2 regions of the Bradyrhizobium sp. 6(2017) genome follow, and region 1 is predicted to be linked to the other one. Evidence: riboswitches for the same ligand, from Rfam matches in the RefSeq annotation. Region 1 holds a riboswitch; the other holds the start of a gene.

Region 1 (7,336 bases):
AATTCCCCATCGCGTTCCCTTGGGAACGCGGCGGTGGTTTTGAAATTCGGGATGTGGCGAGAGGAAGATTTCATGCGGCGCCGCGGAAACGATTTCCGGGTCATTCCGCGCAAACTCCATGACCAAAAATAATCGGAGCTGCCGCATTGCGGCCGCGAAAATTAATTGCAAATCTGAGGTCGGCCAACGAGAGGAGAATTTCAATGCCCCACGCCGTCACGAAAGATAACGTCCGCCTGCATTTCGAAGAGGCCGGCCACGGAACCTCGATCATCTTCCTGCACGAGTTCGCCGCGGACCACACCAATTGGGAACCGCAGATGCGCTACTTCTCGCGCGGGCACCGCTGCATCGCCTATTCCGCGCGCGGCTACACGCCGTCGGACGTGCCGCCGAATGCCGAGGTCTACACCTACAAACATTTCTACACCGACGCGCTTGCGGTGCTGGACCACCTCGACATCGCGAAGGCCCATTTCATAGGTCTCTCGATGGGCTCCTATTCGTCGCTGCAGGTCGCGCTCAACGCGCCCGAGCGCGCGCTGTCGATGACGCTCGCCGCGGTCGGCTCCGGCTCGAGCCTCGAGAATCTCGAAGCCTTCCGCGCGCAGTGCCGCGCCAATGCCGAGCAATATGAGACCATCGGCTCGGTTGAGGTCGCCAAGGTGACGCGCGAGGCGCCGAGCCGGATTCCGTTCCTGGTCAAGGATCCGCGCGGCCACGCCGATTTCTATGCCGCGCTCGCCCGCCATGATGCCAAGGGCTCGGCCAACACGATGCGCAGCTTCCAGGGTGGCAGGCCTTCGATCTACACCATGACCGAGGCCATCAAGGGCGCAGCCACGCCGGCGCTGATCCTGTGCGGCGACGAGGACGACAATTGCATCGCGCCCAGCATGTTCCTGAAGCAGCATCTGCCGGCCGCCGGCCTGTCGTTCTTCCCGAAGTCGGGTCACGTGCTCAACCTCGAGGAACCGGCGCTGTTCAACGAGATGGTGGAGCGGTTCATCGCGCTGGTCGAGGCCGGCCGCTGGCCGGTGCGCGATCCGAGATCGCTGGTGGCGGCGCCGGTGTGACGCGCCACGCACCGATCATTTCCCTTGCCCGCCGCGGCTGAGCAGGAACACGCCCTGCTCGCCGAACATGTTCCACACCCACCACGGCAGATTGAGCGGCACCGGGCGGCCGTAGAGATCGAGCGCGACCGCGCGCTCCATCTTGACGTTGATCTCGTCGCAGAGCTGCACGAAATCCTTGATGGTGCAGAAATGGATGTTGGATGTGTCGTACCAGCTTGCCGGCAAATTCTCGGTGCGCGGCATGTGGCCGCCGATCAGGAGCTGCAGCCGCATCTTCCAGAAGCCGAAATTCGGGAACGAGACGATGGCGCGCTGGCCGATGCGCAACAGATTCTCCAGCACCACCTTCGGCTGCCGCGTCGCCTGCAGCGTCTGCGACAGGATCACGTAGTCGAAGGCGTCATCGGGATAGTTGACGAGGTCGGTGTCGGCGTCGCCCTGCACCACCGCGAGCCCCTTGGCGACGCAGCCATTGACACCCTCGCGCGACAGCTCGATGCCGCGGCCGTCGATGCCGCGGCTCTCCAGGAGCTGCAGCAATTCGCCATCGCCGCAGCCGACATCGAGCACGCGCGAGCCCGGCCGCACCATGTCGGCGACCAGCAGATGATCGGTGCGATAGCTGCCGGTTCGCTCCGGCGCGACGCCCGGCAACGGCAATGTCTGCTGCATGCTCATGATTGGCCGCCGCCGTTCAGTCCGCGCGCCTTGCCTGCGGCCTGCAGGAAGGCGCGGGAGATTTCCAGGAATTCGGGCACGTCGAGCAGGAAGGCGTCATGGCCGCGATCGGTTTCGATCTCGGCGAACGACACCCGTGCGCTCGACGCATTCAGCGCGTGCACCAGCGCGCGCGATTCCGAGGTCGGAAACAGCCAGTCGCTGGTGAACGACACCACGCAGAACCGGGTCTTGATGCCGGCGAACGCTTTCGCCAGCACGCCGTCATGGTCGCCGGCGATGTCGAAATAGTCCATCGCGCGGGTCAGATAGAGATAGGAGTTGGCATCGAAGCGCTCGACAAAGGACGAGCCCTGGTAGCGCAGATAGCTCTCGACCTGGAAATCCGCATCGAACGAGAAGGTCGGCAGCTCGCGGTCCTGCATCCGCCGCCCGAACTTGCGGTGCAGCGCGGCGTCCGACAGATAGGTGATGTGCGCAGCCATCCGCGCAACAGCCAATCCACGATGCGGATGGGTGTCCTCGTCGACATAGCGGCCGCCGCGCCAGTCCGGATCGGCCATCACGGCCTGGCGTCCGAGCTCGTGGAACGCGATGTTCTGCGCCGAGTGGCGCGTCGAGCAGGCGATCGCGAGCGTCGAGAACACGCGGTCGGGATAGGCGGCGGTCCATTGCAGCACCTGCATGCCGCCCATCGAGCCGCCGACCACGCAGAACAGCGTGGTGATGCCGAGCCGATCGATCAGCATCGCCTGCGCGCGCACCATGTCGGGGATCGTGATGATCGGGAAATCGAGCCCCCACACCTTGCCGGTCGCAGGATTCAGCGACGCCGGCCCGGTCGAGCCCATGCAGCCGCCGATAACGTTGCAGCAGATGATGAAGTATTTTTCGGGATCGATCGGCTTGCCGGCGCCGACCATGGTGTCCCACCAGCCGGGCTTGCCGGTGACGGGATGGGTGTTGTTGACGTGCTGATCGCCGGTCAGCGCGTGACAAACCAGGATCGCATTCGAGCGGTCGGCATTGAGCTCGCCATAGGTCTGGTAGGCGATCTGGAATGGCGCGAGATCGACGCCGCAATCGAGCTTCAGCGGCTGGTCCATCCCGAACTTCGCCAGCAATGACGACGGATGATCGGCCTCATGGGCGCGATCATCGCTCTGGGTTTGTGGGCTCGGTATCGGACGCACATTGCTCATCTAGGCGACCCTGCCTCCGCGCGGGAGGGCTCGACGGACCTCAAGCCAATAAAAAACCCGGCCTGAACAAAGGTTCGGCCGGGAGCTGATAAGGTCCCCGGCCTGTTTAGCGAGTTGTTTAACGTGGCTGCAAGCCGGCCGGCTCAAATGACCACGGGACGCAAGGAACGTAGTCCCCGGGTGCCCCGCCGTCAAGGCAGCCAGATCGCCGGCCGATTGGTTAACCGAATGCGCAAGGCACGCCTGCGACGTTTCTCTTTGCTTTCGGTGGCTGTCTTTTCTAATCAGGGACCCTGTCTGACGCGGCATCGGGCCGGGCGGACAACAAGGTTTTAGAGCATGTCCAAGCCACCCCCGTCGCCGCCCTCGCTGCAGGAGCTGCGCAAGGAGATCGATGCGATCGACGAGCAGGTTCACCGCCTGTTGATGGCGCGCGGCGACATCATCGACCGCCTGATCCAGGTCAAGAAGACCCAGGAGGTCGGCTCGGCGTTCCGCCCGGCGCGCGAGGCCAGCATGATGCGGGAGCTGGTGCAGCGCCATCGCGGCATCCTGCCGCTCGACACCATCGAGAGCATCTGGCGCGTCATCATCTCGACGTTCACTTATGTGCAGGCGCCGTTCGCGGTGCATGCCGATGTTTCGGTCGGTGAGTCCGCGATGCGCGACTCGGCACGGTTTCACTTCGGCTTCGTGGTGCCCTACGTCTCGCATTTCAGCGCGCAGGCCGCGGTCGAGGCGGTCGCGAAATCGAAGGGCGACCTCGCGCTGGTCTCCGCGATCGCCAGCCGCACGCCGTGGTGGAATGCGCTGGAAGCCGATGGCGCGCCGAAGATCATCGCGCGGCTGCCGTTCCTGGAACGCGCCGACCATCCCGCCGCGCTGCCGGTGTTCGTGATCTCGCGGGTCGCCGACGACGCCATGGTGACCGAGGTCGAGATGTGGAGCGTGCGCGTCTCCGGCTGGAACGCCGATGTCGCACGCGCCCTGGCCCCGCTCGCCGAGATCGTCGCGGTCCCCGACACCGCCTTCGACGGCGCGGCCTTGCTGGTCTCGGTCGCGGGGCAAGACCTTAAGAACAAGGGCTTCGAGAAGATCAAGTTCGCGCTGATCGAGGCCGGCGCCTCGGTCCGCTCTTCGGCCCTCGTCGGCAGCCACGCAACGCGCTATACGGTGCCCTCTAACGGGTCGGCCAAAAGCTAGCCGCCCGTCTAGATTCTTGTTTTGACGCGTTTTCTTTACGCGAACCGGTATCCACTTCGCTGGAAAACGCTCTGTTCGGAGTTGATAATGTCCCGCCCCGTGCCGAACCCCGGCATTCTCGATATTGCGCCCTACACGCCCGGCAGGAGCCCGGTGCCGGAACCGGGCCGCAAGGTGTTCAAGCTGTCCGCCAACGAGACGCCGTTCGGGCCGTCGCCGAAGGCGATCGCGGCCTACAAGAAGGCGGCCGACCATCTCGAGGACTATCCAGAGGGCACCTCGCGCGTGCTGCGCGAGGCGATCGGCCGCGCCTATGGCCTCGATCCTGACCGCATCATCTGCGGCGCCGGCTCCGACGAGATCCTCAATCTGCTGGCGCACACCTATCTCGCACCCGGCGACGAGGCGATCTCGACCACCCATGGCTTCCTGGTCTACCCGATCGCCACCATGGCGAACGGCGCCAGGAACGTGATCGCGGCCGAGACCAACTTCACGGCCGATGTCGACGCCATTCTCAAGGTGGTGACGCCGCGCACAAAACTGGTCTGGCTTGCCAACCCGAACAATCCGACCGGCACCTATATCCCGTTCGACGAGGTCAAGCGCCTGCGCGCCGCGCTGCCGTCGCATGTGCTGCTGGTGATCGACGCCGCCTATGCCGACTACGTCTCGCGCAACGATTACGAGCTCGGCATCGAGCTGGTCGCGACGACGGACAATACGGTGGTGACGCACACCTTCTCGAAGATCCACGGCCTTGCCGCGCTGCGGATCGGCTGGATGTTCGGCCCGGCGCATATCGTCGATGCCTGCAACCGCATCCGCGGTCCGTTCAACGTCACGACGCCGGCGATGCTGGCGGCGGTGGCGGCGATCGAGGACTCGGCGCATGTGCAGATGTCGCGGACCCACACCGAGCAGTGGCGCAACTGGCTGACCGAGGAGATCGGCAAGCTCGGATTGAAGGTGACGCCGAGCGTCGCCAATTTCGTGCTGATCCATTTCCCGACCGACAAGGGCAGGACCGCGGCGGAAGCCGACGCCTTTCTCACGCGGCGCGGCCTCGTGCTGCGCGCGCTCAACAATTACAAGCTGCCGCATGCGCTGCGCATGACCATTGGCACCGAGGAAGCCAACCGCCTCGTGGTCAAGGGGCTGCGCGACTTCCTGGCCGGAAAGTGACATCGTGACCACAGCTCCGCTCTTCAACCGCATTGCGCTGATCGGCTTCGGCCTGATCGGCGGCTCGATCGCGCGCGGCGCCCGCGCGCAAGGGCTGGTTGGCGAGATCGTGACCACCGCACGTTCGGAGAAGACGCGCGCGCGCGTCGCCGAGCTCGGCATCGTCGATCGCGTCGTCGAGACCAATATCGAGGCGGTCAAGGATGCCGACCTCGTCATCCTCTGCATCCCGGTCGGCGCCTGCGGTCCGGTCGCGGCCGAGATCGCTGGCCATCTCAAGCCCAGCGCCATCATCTCCGACGTCGGCTCGGTGAAGGGCGCCGTCGTCAAGGACATGGCGCCGCATCTGCCTGACGGCGTGCACTTCGTGCCCGCGCATCCAGTGGCCGGCACCGAGCATTCGGGACCGGATTCCGGCTTCGCCGAGCTCTTCATCAACCGCTGGTGCATCCTGACGCCGCCCGAAGGCACCGATCCCGCCGCGACCAACCGGCTGCGCGCGTTCTGGGCCGCGCTCGGTGCCAAGGTCGAGATCATGACGCCGGATCATCATGACCTGGTGCTCGCGATCACCAGCCATCTGCCGCATCTGATCGCCTACACCATCGTCGGCACCGCCGACGAGCTGGCGCAGGTGACGGAATCCGAGGTGATCAAATTCTCCGCCGGCGGTTTCCGCGACTTCACCCGCATCGCGGCGTCGGACCCGACGATGTGGCGCGACGTGTTCCTCGCCAACAAGGACGCCGTGCTGGAAATGCTCGGCACCTTCACCGAGGACCTGTCGAAGCTGACCCGCGCGATCCGGCGCGGCGACGGCGAAGCGCTGTTCGACCACTTCACCCGCACCCGCGCCATCCGCCGCGGCATCGTCGAGACCGGCCAGGATTCCGCGGCGCCGGATTTCGGTCGGCCGCATGCGAATTTGAAGAAGTAGAATCACGCGAACCGCTTTCTCCACTTCGTCGTCCTGGCGAAAGCCAGGACCCATACCACCGCATTCGGTGATAAAAGGGATCGTGGCCCCAGCGTCGCGCAACAATTCAGATTTGGGGTAATGGGTCCTGGCTTTCGCCAGGACGACCATGAGGATGGTTCTCGACTCAATCTGTCAAACAGCCTGTTCGGTGTCATCACCCGCGCATGCGGGTGATCCAGTATTCCAGAGACGCCAGCGATTGAAACGATAGGCCGCGGCGTACTGGATCGCCCGGTCCCGTCTACGCCAAGGCTTCGACGAGGCCACGAATCCCTGGCACGCCGAAGCTTTAGCGAAGGCGGCGAGCCGGGCGATGACAGATGAGAATGAGGACGCAGCTTCGCAGTCCCGCGACATTACCTGCCCGAGCTTTGCTCTTCGTTCCGCCCTCTCCTCAAACAGAGGGCGCAGGGAAAGCCGGGTGCCGATCGCACCCATGGGTCCCGCGTAGTAAAAAACGCGGGAGGTAGGACCACAGGTGTAACCGGGAACATCCCGGCTTTCCCTGCGCGATGGGTTACGGCTTACTTCGTGCTCTCCCCGGCGAGACTTGGCTTTTTTGTCACCGCCTTCACAAGACGCGATAGCGTTTTGTGAAAAGACACCTACCACTAGGGCGTCAGAACCACACGACTTCACCGTCCGCTTCACACGCATTCGTCGACTGCGCGCTCGCCGTCCACCGCATCTCACCGCAACACCCGTGACGATGCGCAGCGCCCCTCGATCGGGTGAGACGGGCGAACCATACACCGAGTTGTTTTTCTGATAACGCGAAATATTTTCAGCGCGCGAGCATTGACAGGTTTTGCTGAGTTGCCCGTCGGGTTGTTTTGTCGCAGCCAGATCGCGCCGTCATGGCACGATCCGGGACCTGTCCTCATAAACATCGGCGCCCGAGGGCGAGGCGGAAAGTCGTCTCGCTCTCCCGCAATCGTCGGCTTTTGCCACGAGGCGGACTTGGCGCCAGTCACCGCCGAAGCTCGTGTTGACCCCTGCCGAAAGTGGCC
Region 2 (7,336 bases), 1.9 Mb from region 1:
GCCGATCAGCAGCGCATGCATGGCCAGCGTCGAGGCGCGCTCGATCTCGCCGGCGCCGAGCGCGCGTGCGATCGCGGATGCGACGCCGCCGCCCATCGCACCGCCGGACATCGTCATGGTCAGGATGACGCAGGGAAACAGCAGCGCCATCGCCGCGAGCGACTCGACGCCGAGCCGGCCGATATAGGAGGTTTCAGCGATCACGACGCAGGTGCCGGCGGAGAGCGCGATCACGTTCGGCCAGGCGAGCCACAACAACGTCTTCAGGATCGGCCCATCGAGCAGCGCGTTGCGCGCCGGCCTGGTCACCGGCGGCGGTAGCGGCCGCTCATGTTCGTCGACAGGTATTTCGGCGAGGCCGAGGTCGGACATTTCCACTCCCGCGCGCGATCTGGGGAGCCGCGCCATGGTGTTTCCCTACCATGGCAACAGCGGATTCCACGTGCGCGGGACGCAAGGGGGGCCTGCGCGATTGCAGGCGAACCTTGCCCCTAGCCGATCGACCAAACCAACGGCGCGCCCGCGGCGCCATTCGGCTTCAAATGCACCGGAATATGCCGCCCGCACCCGGCAGCCAGCCCCTCGAACAGGCCTGTCAGGACGCTGGCGCAGGCCGGGTGATCATCGGCTACTTCGGCCATCAGCTTCCAACCCTGCTGATGGATTTCGAATTGCCCCTCGGACTCGCTGATCTCGGCCAGATCGTCCTGCGACTCGAACAGAATGCGCAGGAAGCTGACAAACTCGCTGGCGCCACCGCGGCTGGCGCCGAGCGCCTGCGCGACCTCGTCATAATACTGCATGCCAATCAGTCTGCCGGTGAGGTGCAGCAGATAGCTCGCATCCTCCGGGCCGAACGCCTGCACCATGACGGGCGCGGCTGTCTTCACATATTCCATCGCGTAGTTGCGATAGGCCTTTTCCAGCCGTGGTTTCGGCCAGCTGTCGACCGGCAGCGCCGGCGCGGTTCTGGAATCGAACAACGGCGCCTCGAGATGACGCGCGAAGATGAGGCGCTGGTCGAGCTCGAGCGGATGATCGTATTCGCAATAGTAGCCCTCGAGCCCGTCTTGGCCGTCGACGCTCTGCTTGGTGCAGACGAAGCCGAGCCTGAGATCGCCGAGGGCCGCGCCGTTGTTGGCGTGCCAGCCGCGCAGCATCGCGCGCGAGACCTCGCCGGGCACGCCGCAGATCGCCGTTCCCTTCCAGATCCAGCGCGGCGGCGGATAGCGGATCCAGGCCTTGCGATCACTTTCGTACATGTATTCGACATGCACGCCGCCGATCCAGTTCGAGAGATAGTGATATTGCGCGGCCGCGACCGCGGGCGGCAGGCCGTCGAGGCCGAGCTTCTTCAAGCCGGGCAGGAAGCGCTCCTGCTGCTGGCGGCGAAACACGCGGAAGACGAATTCGGCGGCATCAGCCGTGCCGCGCCGTGTGACGACGGTGAGGATGAGACCGGTGAAGAAGGCATGATAGAGATCGGCGACGCTGCGCCATCTCCGCCATTGCGCTTCCTGCTGCGCTGAATCTGTTGCGGCGCTCATGTTCACTCCCGATCTCTTGTTTTGGTGGAGTGTGTCATCGTCAGCATGACGACGCAACCAAACCCAAGCGCGGTGTCATCGCCCGACTTGATCGGGCGATCCAGTATTCCAGAGACGGTCGTTGTCGATCGAAGGGCCACGGCGTACTGGATTCCCCGCTTTCGCGGGGAATGACAGCGAAGAATGATTGCAAGATGGTCTTGCTTCGCGACCCGATATCCGGGCTACGGAATTACACGCGAAAATGCTTTGAGAGCTTCAGGCCCTGCGCCTGGTAGTTCGAGCCGATACGCTGGCCGTAGAGCGCATCGGGGCGCTCGAGCATGCGCTCATAGACGAGGCGGCCGACGATCTGGCCATGCTCGAGAATGAACGGCACCTCGCGCGAGCGCACTTCGAGCACGGCGCGCGCGCCCTTGCCGCCGGCGCCGGCATAGCCGAAGCCGGGATCGAAGAAGCCGGCATAGTGGACACGGAATTCGCCGACCAAGGGATCGAACGGCACCATCTCCGCGGCGTAGTCCGGCGGCACCTGCACGGCCTCTTTCGAAGCCAGGATGTAGAACTCGCCGGGATCGAGGATGAGGCTGCCGTCGGGCCGCGCCTTGATCGGCTCCCAGAACTCGTCGACCGAGTAGCCGCCGCGGCGATCGATATCGACGACGCCGGTGTGGCGCTTGGCGCGATAGCCGACGAAGCCGCCCGAGCTCTCGCCGGAGAGATCGACCGAGAGTGCAACGCCGTGGGTGAGATCGGCATTGTCGGCGTCGACCAGCCGCTCAGCGGCGTGCAGCGCGTCGAGCTCGTCGGCCGTCAAGGTCGCCTCGCCGATCCGGAAGCGGACTTGGCTGAGCCGCGAGCCCTCGCGCAGCAGCACCGGAAACGTCTTCGGGCTGATCTCGGCATAGAGCGGGCCGTGATAGCCGGCACCGATCATGTCGAAGCGGCGGGTGCCGTCGGCGATCACGCGGGTGAAGACGTCGAGCCGTCCAGTCGAGCTCTTCGGGTTGGCCGCGGCCACGATCTCCGGCGGCAGCGCCAGGCTCTCCAGCAGCGGGACGATGTAGACGCAGTTGGTCTCCAGCACTGCGCCGTCGGAGAGATCGATTTCGTGCAGCTTCAGCTGGTCGATCCGCTCGGCGACGGTGGCGTCGGGCCCCGGCAGGAAGCTTGCCCGCACCCGAAAGGCGATGTCGCCGAGGCGGAGATCGAGGCTCGCCGGCTGGATCTGGCTCTCGACAAAGTCGTAGGCGGGCAGAATGAGGCCGGCCTCCGCCATCTCCGCGATCATGCGGTCGGGCAGAATTCCGTTGGATTCTTCTTCCAGCGTGAACGACACGGCGCGGTCCCTCGGGATGGCCCAAAATCAACCTCTGAGCGGCCATCAAGCCCCAATATATGGGCTTTTACGGGTTATCCGATGACCGTCTTGACGGAAAGGGCGCGAGGGAATATCAGCTGCACTTATCCCGTGGTGATTTGAGCCGGCCGGCTTGCAGCCACGTTAAATAAGTCGCTAAACAGGCCGGGGACAGTGTGATCCCGGCTTGTGGAGGTTTCTCCAGGCCGGTTTTTTTGTGGCCATTTCCAAGGGAATGGCCACCTCGGAGGTCACATGTCTGAATCCAAAGCTACCGCCCGCTTCCGTCCCGAAACCCGCCTCGTCCATGGCGGCACGCTGCGTTCGCAATTCGGCGAGACGTCGGAAGGGCTGTTTCTCACCCAGGGCTACGTCTACGACAGCGCCGAGCAATGCGAGGCGCGTTTCAAGGGCCAGGACCCCGGCTTCATCTATTCGCGCTACTCCAATCCGACCATTGCGATGTTCGAGCGCCGCATGATCGAGCTCGAGGGCGCGGAAGCCGCGCGCTCGACCGCTACCGGGATGGCCGCGGTGACCACCGCGATCCTCGCGCCGCTGAAGGCCGGCGATCACGTGGTGGCGTCGAAGGCGCTGTTCGGCTCGTGCCTCTATGTCGTGCAGGATTTGTTACCGCGCTACGGCATCGAGACGACGCTGGTTGACGGCCTCGATCTCGACCAGTGGCAGCGCGCGTTGCGGCCGAACACGAAAACCTTCTTCCTGGAGAGCCCGACCAATCCGACGCTCGACGTGCTCGATATCGCGGCAATCGCTGAGATCGCGCATAGCGGCGGCGCGCGGCTGATCGTCGACAATGTGTTCGCGACGCCGATCTGGCAGAACCCGCTGTCGCTCGGCGCCGACGTCGTGGTCTATTCCGCGACCAAGCATATCGACGGTCAGGGCCGCTGCCTCGGCGGCATCATCCTGTCGTCGGAGGCCTTCATCGCCGAGCACATCCATAACTTCATGCGCCAGACCGGCCCGTCGCTGTCGCCGTTCAACGCCTGGGTGCTGCTGAAGGGCCTCGAGACGCTTGCCGTCCGGGTCCGCGCCCAGACCGAAAACGCGGCGAAGATCGCCGAGGCGCTGGCGCAGCATCCCAAGGTCACGCGGCTGGTCTATCCCGGCCGCGCCGATCATCCGCAGGCCGAGACGGTGAAGAAGCAGATGGGCGCCGGTTCGACGCTGGTCGGCTTCGAGGTGAAGGACGGCAAGGCCGGTGCTTTCCGCTGCCTCAATGCGCTGAAGATCTCGCGCATCTCCAACAATCTCGGCGACGCCAAGAGCCTGGTGACGCATCCCGCGACCACGACGCATCAGCGCCTGGCGCCGGAGGCCCGCGCCGAACTCGGCATCAGCGAAGGTTTTATTCGCTTCTCGGCCGGGCTTGAACACCCCGACGACCTGATCGAAGATTTTGTGCGGGCGCTGGAGCAGGTTTGAGGCTGGCGCGATAGCCTCGTCATGGCCGGGCCTGTCCCGGCCATCCACGTCTTGCTCAAAACAACCGCCAAAGACGTGGATGCCCGGCACGAGGCCGGGCATGACGAGATTGTGTGACGTTTGAGCTCTATCTTGTAGAGAGCAAGCCGCTTACGTCGCCGCCGTCGTCACGCCGCCGTCGACCACAATGGTCTGGCCGGTCATGAAGGTCGACGCGTCGGAGGCAAGGTAAGCCACTGCGCCGGCGATCTCGTCGGGCTCGCCGATGCGGCGGAGCGGCGTCGACGCAGTGCGGCGCTTCAGATTGTCCGGGTCCTCCCACAGCGCGCGTGCGAAATCGGTCTTCACCAGGCCCGGCGCCACGCAATTGACCCGCACGCCTTTCGGGCCCCACTCGCCGGCGAGGCTGCGGCACAGCGCGAAATCCGCCGCCTTGGAGATGCCGTAGGCGCCGATCACGGTCGAGCCGCGCAGGCCGCCGATCGAGGAGATGATCACGACCGAGCCCTTGCCCCGTTCGGCCATCTGCGGGATCGCCAGCGCGGAAAGCCAGATGTTGCTCTTGACGTTGGAGCCCATGATCTTGTCGAAGGCCTCGTCCGTGATGTCGAGCAGCGGGCCGTAATAGGGATTCACCGCGGCGTTGCAGACCAGGATGTCGATCTTGCCGTAGTGCTTCAGCGTGCCTGAGATCAGCCCCTCGACCTCCGCGCGGCGCGCGATGTTGCAGGGGATCACGAGCGCGTCACCACCCGCCTTCTTGATGCCGTCGGCGACTTCCTCGCAGGCATCCGCCTTGCGCGAGGAGATCACGACCCTGGCGCCGAGCTTTGCCAGCAGTTCAGCCGAGGAGCGGCCGATGCCGCGGCTCGAGCCGGTGACGACGGCGACCTGGCCGGTGAGATCGAACGGGGTGTTTTTCATTGTTGTTTCCCTGACGTCTACAAAACCCGTCATGCGCGGGCTTGACCCGCGCATCCATCTTTTCAAGAGCGATGGGTTGCCGGGTCAAGCCCGGCAACGACATCTCAACCCAGCAGCCCGCCGCCCTCGCTGACGCGACGGAGGTGGTAGTCGGTGTCACCGAGCGTGTTCTCGATCATGGTCAGCCGCTTGAAGTAGTGACCGATCTTGGCCTCCATGGTCATGCCGATGCCGCCATGGAGCTGGATCGACTGCTGGCCGACGAACTTCAAGGATTTGCCGACCTGCACCTTGGCGGCCGCGACCGCGGACGAACGCTCCTTGGCATCGTCGAAATCAGACGCCATGGTCGCGAACATCGACATGCTGCGGGCCTGCTCCAGCGCCACGAACATGTCGGCGGCGCGGTGCTGCAGGCTCTGGAACGAGCCGATCGCAACGCCGAACTGCTTGCGGGTCTTGATGTACTCGACGGTCTCCTTCAGCGACTCATCCATCGCACCGACGGCTTCCGCGCACAGCGCAATGCGGGCTTCGTCCGCCACGCGCTCGATCAGGGGCAGGCCGTTCTCGGGATCGCCGATCACAGCATCCGCACCGACCTCGACATTGGTGAAGGTGATGTCGGCCGCGTGCAGGCCGTCCTGGGTGGGATAGCCCTTCCGGGTGACGCCCTTGGCGTCCGCCGGAACCAGGAACACGCCGATGCCGGTCTTGTCGCGCTGCGCACCCTTGGTGCGTGCAGTCACGATCAGCGTGTCGGCGTTCTCGCCGTTCAGCACGACGAACTTCTCGCCGTCGATCACCCAGCCGTCGCCCTTTTTCTTGGCGGTGGTCACGACGTCAAAGAGGTCGTAACGCGAGTTCTTCTCGAGCTGCGCAAAGCCGAAGGTCTTGCTGCCGTCGATGATGCCGGGAATGTACTTGGCCTTCTGCTCGGCCGAGCCGCCATGGCGCAGGAAGCCGCCGGCGACCACAACGGTGGCGAGATAGGGCTCGACCACCAGCGCCTTGCCGAGCGCTTCCATCACGATCATGGTCTCGACCGCGCCGGCGCCGAAGCCGCCGTCGGTCTCCGCGAACGGCAGACCGAGCAGACCCTGCTCAGCGAGCTTGCCCCATAGGGCTTTGCTCCAGCCGCCCTTCTCCTTCATGTACTTCTTGCGCGCATCGAAGTCGTAGGCATCGCTGAGGAGCCCGTCGACGCTTTCCTTGAGAAGCCGTTGCTCCTCGGACAGATCAAAATCCATGTTACCATCTCTCCAAAATCACGCGGGCGTCCGCCCTGATCTCCACTCGTCACCCCCGCGAATGCGGGGATCCAGTAATCGCCGGCAGTCGTTGTCTGCCATGACTGCCGCGGCGTACTGGGTCCCCCGCACAAGGCGGGGGACGACAGCTGAATGTGCGGCCTAAAGCCCCAGCACCGCCTTGCTGATGATGTTGCGCTGGATCTCGTTGGAGCCGCCGTAAATCGAAACCTTGCGGTTGTTGAAGTAGCTCGGCGCGATCTGCGCGGTCCAATCCATGCTCTCGTTCGAGCCGGCATCGCCATGCTCGTCATAGGGCGCGGCGAACGGACCGATGATCTCCATCAGGAGCTCGGTCGTGGTCTGCTGGATTTCGGAGCCCTTGATCTTGAGCACCGAGGACGCCGGATTTGGCTTGCCCTTGCCGTGCTTGCCCTCGTCGGCGACGACACGGAGCTGGGTGAGCTCGAGCGCCTTGAGTTCGATCTCGCAGGCGGTGAGCTTTTCGCGGAACGCCGGATCCTCGATCACCGGGCGGCCGCCGGCCTCGACCTTGGAGGCCAGCGCGCGGATGCGGCGCAGCCGCTCCTTCGATACGCCGACCCGGGCGATGCCGGTGCGCTCATTGCCGAGCAGGAATTTTGCGTAATCCCAGCCCTTGTTCTCCTCGCCGATCAGGTTTTCATAGGGCACCTCGACGTCGTCGAAGAACACTTCGTTGACCTCAACGCCGCCGTCGATGGTCTGGATCGGGCGCACGGTGACGCCCTTCGACTTCATGCTGAACACGATGAAGGAGATGCCCA

The links. A riboswitch is a leader RNA that binds a small molecule or an ion and turns the genes downstream of it on or off. The one in region 1 is predicted to bind S-adenosylmethionine.
Region 2: it holds a riboswitch for S-adenosylmethionine, as region 1 does, so the genes downstream of both, G6P99_RS44870 (O-succinylhomoserine sulfhydrylase) here and metX (homoserine O-acetyltransferase MetX) in region 1, are expected to answer to the same signal.

Annotation. Positions count from the first base shown of each region.
Region 1 is NZ_CP049289.2:1,340,944-1,348,279, reverse strand. It holds gene G6P99_RS06300 (alpha/beta fold hydrolase) at 204-1,076, shown strand; gene metW (methionine biosynthesis protein MetW) at 1,092-1,757, opposite strand; gene metX (homoserine O-acetyltransferase MetX) at 1,754-2,959, opposite strand; SAM riboswitch at 3,045-3,124, opposite strand; gene G6P99_RS06285 (chorismate mutase) at 3,299-4,162, shown strand; gene hisC (histidinol-phosphate transaminase) at 4,250-5,347, shown strand; gene G6P99_RS06275 (prephenate/arogenate dehydrogenase family protein) at 5,352-6,284, shown strand.
Region 2 is NZ_CP049289.2:9,433,637-9,440,972, forward strand. It holds gene G6P99_RS44855 (MATE family efflux transporter) at 1-372, opposite strand, end outside; gene G6P99_RS44860 (hypothetical protein) at 492-1,547, opposite strand; gene G6P99_RS44865 (2'-deoxycytidine 5'-triphosphate deaminase) at 1,780-2,838, opposite strand; SAM riboswitch at 3,009-3,088, shown strand; gene G6P99_RS44870 (O-succinylhomoserine sulfhydrylase) at 3,163-4,356, shown strand; gene G6P99_RS44875 (SDR family NAD(P)-dependent oxidoreductase) at 4,507-5,280, opposite strand; gene pimD (pimeloyl-CoA dehydrogenase small subunit) at 5,385-6,530, opposite strand; gene pimC (pimeloyl-CoA dehydrogenase large subunit) at 6,693-7,336, opposite strand, start outside.